2 regions of the Sulfitobacter sp. AS59 genome follow, and region 2 is predicted to be linked to the other one. Evidence: riboswitches for the same ligand, from Rfam matches in the RefSeq annotation. Region 2 holds a riboswitch; the other holds the start of a gene.
The links. A riboswitch is a leader RNA that binds a small molecule or an ion and turns the genes downstream of it on or off. The one in region 2 is predicted to bind cobalamin.

Region 1: linked by a shared signal. The riboswitch ahead of nrdH (glutaredoxin-like protein NrdH) and the one ahead of WNY39_RS09875 (DUF4198 domain-containing protein) in region 2 are both predicted to bind cobalamin.

Annotation. Positions count from the first base shown of each region.
Region 1 covers NZ_JBBMQK010000001.1:535,570-538,977, forward strand. Annotated here, with positions in the region: gene WNY39_RS02700 (sodium:proton antiporter) at 1-1,542, shown strand, start outside; cobalamin riboswitch at 1,660-1,852, shown strand; gene nrdH (glutaredoxin-like protein NrdH) at 1,955-2,176, shown strand; gene nrdI (class Ib ribonucleoside-diphosphate reductase assembly flavoprotein NrdI) at 2,183-2,599, shown strand; gene nrdE (class 1b ribonucleoside-diphosphate reductase subunit alpha) at 2,581-3,408, shown strand, end outside.
Region 2 covers NZ_JBBMQK010000003.1:500,911-504,318, reverse strand. Annotated here, with positions in the region: gene WNY39_RS09885 (cobalt ABC transporter permease) at 1-234, opposite strand, end outside; gene cbiM (cobalt transporter CbiM) at 231-848, opposite strand; gene WNY39_RS09875 (DUF4198 domain-containing protein) at 856-1,641, opposite strand; cobalamin riboswitch at 1,785-1,984, opposite strand; gene cobF (precorrin-6A synthase (deacetylating)) at 2,042-2,815, opposite strand; gene cobA (uroporphyrinogen-III C-methyltransferase) at 2,812-3,408, opposite strand, start outside.

The sequences.
Region 1 (3,408 bases), on a different contig from region 2:
CTGCAAGACGCGGTTGGCGGGGTCCGACGGCTGGTCTACATCGGCGCGCCGTTGGGGTGGCTGATGGCCGCGCTGTCGCTGCATTATGTGGCAGGGCTTAGCTGGTCCAGCTCTGCCGTGTTTGGTGGCATCATGATCGTCACCGGACCCACCGTGATCGCGCCGCTGCTGCGCACCGCGCGGCTGTCGCGCCGCCCTGCAACCCTGCTGCAATGGGAAGCCATCATTAACGATCCCATCGGGGCCTTGGCCGCTGTCCTCGCGTTCGAGGTCGTGCTGGCGCTGAACACGGCCACCACGGCGTCCGAGGCGATGATCGAACTGCTGCTGGGTGCTGCCGTGGCAACCGCAGCCGGCGTGGCCGCTGGGGTTGGTCTGTCGCGCGGGTTCAAGCGCGGCTGGGTCCCGGAATATATGAAAGTGCCGGTGCTTTTCGCCTTGTTGCTGGGGGTGTTTGCGGCATCTGACGCGGTGCTGCATGAAAGCGGGCTGCTGGCGGTGACGATCATGGGGATCGTGATCGCGAACTCAAAACTGCCCAGCTACGAAGAGCTGCGCCGCTTCAAGGAACATGCAACCGTGCTGTTGGTGTCGGGTGTGTTCATTCTGCTTGCTGCGGGTCTGGATGTGGACGCGCTTGGCAATCTTGATTGGCGCGCGGCGGCGTTTGTAGCAGTGGTCGTGCTGGTCGCGCGCCCCCTGACGGTGTTCATCTCGCTTATCGGGTCTGGCATTCCGTTTCGCGAAAAGCTGCTGGTCGCGCTGACCGGACCACGAGGTGTGGTTCTGGTCGCGGTGGCGGGGTTATTTGGTGAAAGATTGCTCAGCCTTGGGTTTGAAGACGCCGCTTTGATCGCACCGCTGGCCTTTGCCCTAGTGGCGGTGACGGTCGTGGTTAACGGCTTTACCCTCGCGCCATTCGCGCGGCTGTTGGGGCTGGCCGGTGCAGATGTGCCGGGCGTCGTGATCATTGGCGGGGCCGATTGGACAACCGCGCTGGCCGAGGTGCTGCGCAAGGCCGAAGTACCCGTGCTGATGACCGATCCAAACTTTATCCGCCTGCGCAAAGCCCGCGCTGCGGGCATCGATACATTCTCGGGTGATATTCTGTCAGAGGCCGCAGAGCAGCGGGTCGAACTGGTCAGCTATGCCACCTTGATCGCGGCCACGGACAACGACGCCTATAACACGCTGGTGACCACCGACCTTGCCCCGGAATTCGGGCGTGAAAACGTGTTTCAGGTGATGCGCGAACGCGCCGACAGCAGCCGCCACCAATTGCCCCGCACCTTGGGGGGCCGCCCGCTAGGCCTTGAGGCAACCCACGCCGAGCTTGAGAAATTGATGGCCGCCGGATGGACCTTCCGCATCACAAAACTGTCCGAGGAATTTACGCTCGCCGATTGGCGCAACGAGACGCCGGACGGCAAATTGCTGGCCCGGATTACGGCGAACGGGACCATCCGCTTTATCCGCAAGAACGAAGACTTCAAAGGCGCGCCGGGCCTGCGCATCATCGCCTTGCGCCCACCCGAGGAGTGATGCATATCGGCGGGGGCTTGGCATTGCTCAAGGGTAAATCCCGGCCGCTACGGTCTGATCACAGAAAAATTTACCCGATCCCAACAACAGCATATTGACACCAAACAGCATTGCACCCCAATATGTAGTTGCTTTGGTTCCTGTGGCGCGAGTCGCGGGCTAAGAGGGAAACCGGTGAGAAACCGGCGCTGCCCCCGCAACTGTAAGCGGCAAGTGTTGGCCTATGACCCACTGATGCACCCGCATCGGGAAGGAGGCCCCCACATCCGAGCCGTGAGCCAGGAGACCTGCCTTGGCACGATACGAACCACCGCGAGCGGAGGGCTTGAGGACGTGTTGAAGGTTGTGGCCATGTTGGCCTAAGCCCCGCGCGCCCCCGTCCCTTTGCACCAAAACAGATAGGGATATGGGCATGACCATCACAGTTTATTCGAAACCCGCTTGCGTGCAATGCACCGCCACCACCCGCGCGCTGGATATGCGCGGTTTGGAATACCGTGTGATCGACCTGACACAAGATGCCGAAGCCATGCAAAGCGTGACCGAAATGGGCTACCGTCAGGTGCCTGTCGTGGTCGCGGGCGACGCACATTGGGCGGGTTTCCGGCCCGATATGATCGGTCAGTTGGCCTGAGCGGCAATGGGCGGGCTGGTCTATTATTCGTCGGCAACGGGCAATACCGCGCGGCTGGTTGCAGCGCTTGGGATTGATGCCATGCGCATCCCCATTCGCCCGTCCGATCCGATGCCAGCCCCTGACCGCCCCTTTGTGCTGGTCTGTCCGACATTCGCCGATGGCGCAGGGCGCGGCGCTGTGCCCAAACAGGTGATCCGCTTTTTGAATGAACCGACACGCCGCGCGCTGCTGCGCGGTGTGATCGGTGCGGGAAACCGTAACTTTGGCGCGACCTTTGCGCTGTCGGGCGACGTGATCGCCAAGAAATGCAACGTGCCCGTGCTCACCCGGTTTGAGCTGGCAGGCACGGACCTAGACATCGCCCGCATTCGCGACGGGCTGGACAAATTTTGGAGAACTGAATGCTTGATGACGGTATGACCGCTGGGCTGGACTATCACGCGCTGAACGCGATGTTGAACCTATATGACGAGGCGGGGCACATCCGTTTTGACGCCGACCGCAAGGCCGCGCGCGAATACTTTTTGCAGCATGTGAACCAGAACACCGTGTTCTTCCACTCGCTTGAGGAAAAGCTCGGGTATCTGGTCGACGAAGGATATTACGAGGCCGCGGTGCTGGAGGCCTATCCAGCCGAATTCCTGCGCGAGATTTGGGACACGGCATTCAAGCAAAAGTTCCGGTTTCCAACCTTTCTGGGCGCGTTCAAATATTACACGTCTTACACGCTGAAAACCCGTGACGGGAAACGGTTCCTGGAACGTTACGAGGACCGCGTTGTGATGACTGCGCTGACGCTGGCGCAGGGCGATCAGACCCAAGCGATGGCGTTCATGCATGAAATTCTGTCGGGCCGTTTCCAACCCGCCACACCGACGTTTTTGAACGCGGGCAAGCAAAGCCGGGGCGAGCTGATTTCGTGTTTCCTGCTGCGTCTTGAAGACAACATGGAAAGCATCGGGCGCGGTATCAACTCTGCCCTGCAGCTTAGCAAACGCGGCGGCGGCGTGGCCTTGATGCTAACCAACGTGCGCGAACATGGGGCCCCGATCAAGGGGATCGAAAACCAGTCCTCGGGCGTCATCCCCGTGATGAAACTGCTCGAAGATTCATTCTCATACGCCAACCAGCTTGGCGCGCGGCAAGGTGCCGGTGCCGTGTACCTGAATGCGCATCACCCTGATATCTTTCAGTTCTTGGACACCAAGCGTGAAAACGCGGACGAGAAA
Region 2 (3,408 bases):
GGGCAATACCGGCTTGAACAGGAAAAATCCGTCGGAATCTGTTGTTGTTTCACCCAGCACGGTGCCATCAGGGGCCCTCACGGTAATCAACTGATCAACCGCCATGGTCCCGTTTGAAAACCCGACCTCGCCCTCAATCACGTCACCGGACGGAAAAACCGAAAGCAAAACCTTATGCGCCATCGCGGGGATCGGGGCCGCACATAGCAGCAAGAGCAGGACAAAGCGTTTCATGCATGTACCCCCTTGGCGGTGTCAAACAATTCCGGTTTCACCTTGCGGGCCAGCAGAATGGCAAAGCCGGTTAACAACCCTTCGATGACCATGACAGGAATATGGGCAAAGAACACCAGCTTGGCCGCCGGAATGAATTCATCGCCCGATGCCGCCAGCGAAATGGCCACGACGCCGGTTGTCAGCGCGATTGCCAACGCGCCACCAATCCCGGCCCAGATTGCCCCCGCCGTCGGCGTGCCAGATGCCACAAGCCGGCGCATCATCAACCCAACCACAACCGCCGGAAGGGCAATGTTGACAGTGTTGACGCCCAAAACAGTAAGCCCGCCAAAGCCAAAGAATATCGCCTGCAGCACAAGCCCGACAAACAGCGCGGGAAAGGCGGCCCAGCCCAGCAAAATTCCGGCCAGACCGTTCATAATCAGGTGCACCGAAGACGGCCCAACAGGCACATAGATCAACGACGCCACGAAAAAGCTGGCCGACAGCACGCCCGCCGTCGGAATACGCTCCAACGTCAGGCTGCGCAGACCCATCGCGATGCCGCCCGCCGCAGCAACTGCACCAGCGATCACAACAGTATTGGACAGCGCTCCGTCTACGATATGCATGCGCGTATCACTCCATGTCCCACGCGCGGATCCAGATCACGGCGTCTTGGCTCAGTTCCTTACCTTCATGTTCTGTGACGGGTCCAGACCCAAGCGCGGCAAAGCCCCAATAGCCCGCCCGTGGCACCCCAAAGGAAAAATACCCGTTCATATCAGATACCGCGACAATCGCGCCGCCCGGCATGGCGCTGACAACCGGCATGCTGGACGATGCGCTGTTCATGTCCGGCTCTGCCGCCATATACTCAATCTCAACCTGTGCGCCTGCAACAGGTTGGCCGTCTGCCAAAACCTGTCCGGTAAATGTCGATCCGGCGATGATGTTATAGGGTTTGTTCAGGGGCACGATTTCCGTGGGCAGGCCAACCGGGTTCATCCAGTCTGTGGGCAACTGGTTGCGGTTCAGGAATGCCTTGGCGATCTGCTGGATATAAATATCCTCGGCCTCTTCGTAATACGGCGTGGGTACCGTGACCAAAACGTAATCGCCCGACCGTTTCACAGGCACATGGCCTTTGAACGCGGCACCGGTGTTTTGACCGCCGGTGAATTGCACAGGCTCTAGGCTGTCCATCAGATCGGTCTTGTCGCCATTGTGAATCATGTAAAATTCTTGCGGGCGCTCGAGGTTCATCACATGGCTATTTTCCATCGGATGCCAAAAGATCAGCTTGACCGGCACATCACCGGGCCGGTCGATCATGGTATCGGTGGTATATTCCAACAAGAAATGCGCCGAAGCCATCGCAGGCAGTGTCAGCACAACGGCACTGGCGAGCAGTAGTTTTTTCATCAGTAGTCTCATCTTGGCGCCACACCCGGCACGTATAAATTCGACCGCCAAGGATATGGTTGGACCGGGACGACACACCCAAACTGGCGCGCGGTTGCCACGGCCAAACGCACACCCCGGCGCCCAGTGAATGCACCCCGTTTACCATGGGGCGCGTGTCCGGCAGGTCTCCTGGCTTGCGGGTCAATGCGTTGGGCCAGCCTTCCCGGATTGCTCCAGTGACGTATTTGGCCCTGCTCGCCGCTGACAGTTGCGGGGGCAGCTGTAGATTTGACGCCGATGCGCCGCACTACATTCCCTCTTTCGCCCGAAAAAGATCGGGACCGGTCATAATTCAGTCTTGGCAGATCGGTGCGGGCAACGTCAATCACTAAAGCTGCGCCGAAACCTGCGGGCCAGCCTATTCGCCAGAACCGTCAGCATCCTTGCGCAAAAGATAGGTATCCATGATCCAGCCATGCTGTGCCCGGGCATCGGCCCTTGTCTGGACGATCCGGTCTGCCACATCGCCAATGCGCCCGTGATCCAGAATTTGCTCTGGCATGCCCAAAAACGCGCCCCACCAGATCAGCGTATCGGCGGGCAAAGCCTGAAAGGTGCAGTCGCCGTCCAGCATCACAACCACTGTTTCGGCCCCTTGCGGCCAGCCGTGATCGCGCAGGCGGCGACCGGTGGTGATCGTGACCGGGCCATTGACCGTGTTCAGGGGCAAGGCATGCGCCGCCGTCAGCGCCTGAATGGCCGTGATCCCGGGCACGACCCGCAAACGCGGTGCGGGGACAAGCCGGCCCGCAATGCGCAAGGTGCTGTCATACAGCGACGGATCGCCCCACACCAACAGCGCGACGGGGCCTGCGCGGTCAGCCTCGGCCATGGCGGCCTGCCAACGGCGCGCGATTTCATCGTGCCACTGCGCGACGCGGTCCTGATAGGGCAACGCGGGGTCGCGCACCGGATATTCAAACCGGATGACCTGCGCCGCCGTGCCGCTTTGCGCCAAAATGGCGTGGCGCAGGGCCAACAGGTCGCCCTTGTCGTCGCCCTTGTCCGGCACAAGGATCACCGCCGCATCGCGCAACGCCTGCATGCCTTCGCCCGTGACATGGGCGGGGCTGCCGGTACCAATGCCAATCAGCCAAAGGTCTTCGATTGTATGATGCGGTGCGGCGGTCATGGCAGCTCGTGCGCCAAGGGGCCGTACAGGATCAACGCCGCGCTATTGCCGACCTCAAGCGCCAGTTGCTCGGCCAGATCGCTGACCGTGGCCCGTGTGATGCGCTGCTCGGGGCGGCTGACGTCCTCGGCCAGAATGGCAGGGGTGTCGGCGGGCAAGCCGTGCGCCAGCAGCTTTTCCAGCAGCGCCGGAAACGTACGTTTGCCCATAAAGACCACTGTTGATGCGGCAGGATCGGCAAGCGCCAGCAGGTTCACATCCCCTGGCAATTTACCCGTCACGTCATGCCCCGTCACAAACTGCACGCGCCGCGCCGTTAACCGGCGGGTCAGCGGAATGCCGATTGCCGCCGCAGCAGCCACCGCGGATGGAATACCGGGGATGATCTCATAAGGAATGCCAGCGGCCCTCAAGGCGACCAGTTCTTCCTCAAGACGGCCAAACAGCCCGCCATCGCCGGATTTCAGCCGCACGACCCGTTGGTCAATCTGTGCGTAATCCACCAAAAGACGGCTAACGTGATCCTGTTTGGGCGATGCCCGACCGGCGCGTTTACCAACACCGATCAGGTCAGCACCGTTGCGCGCATATTC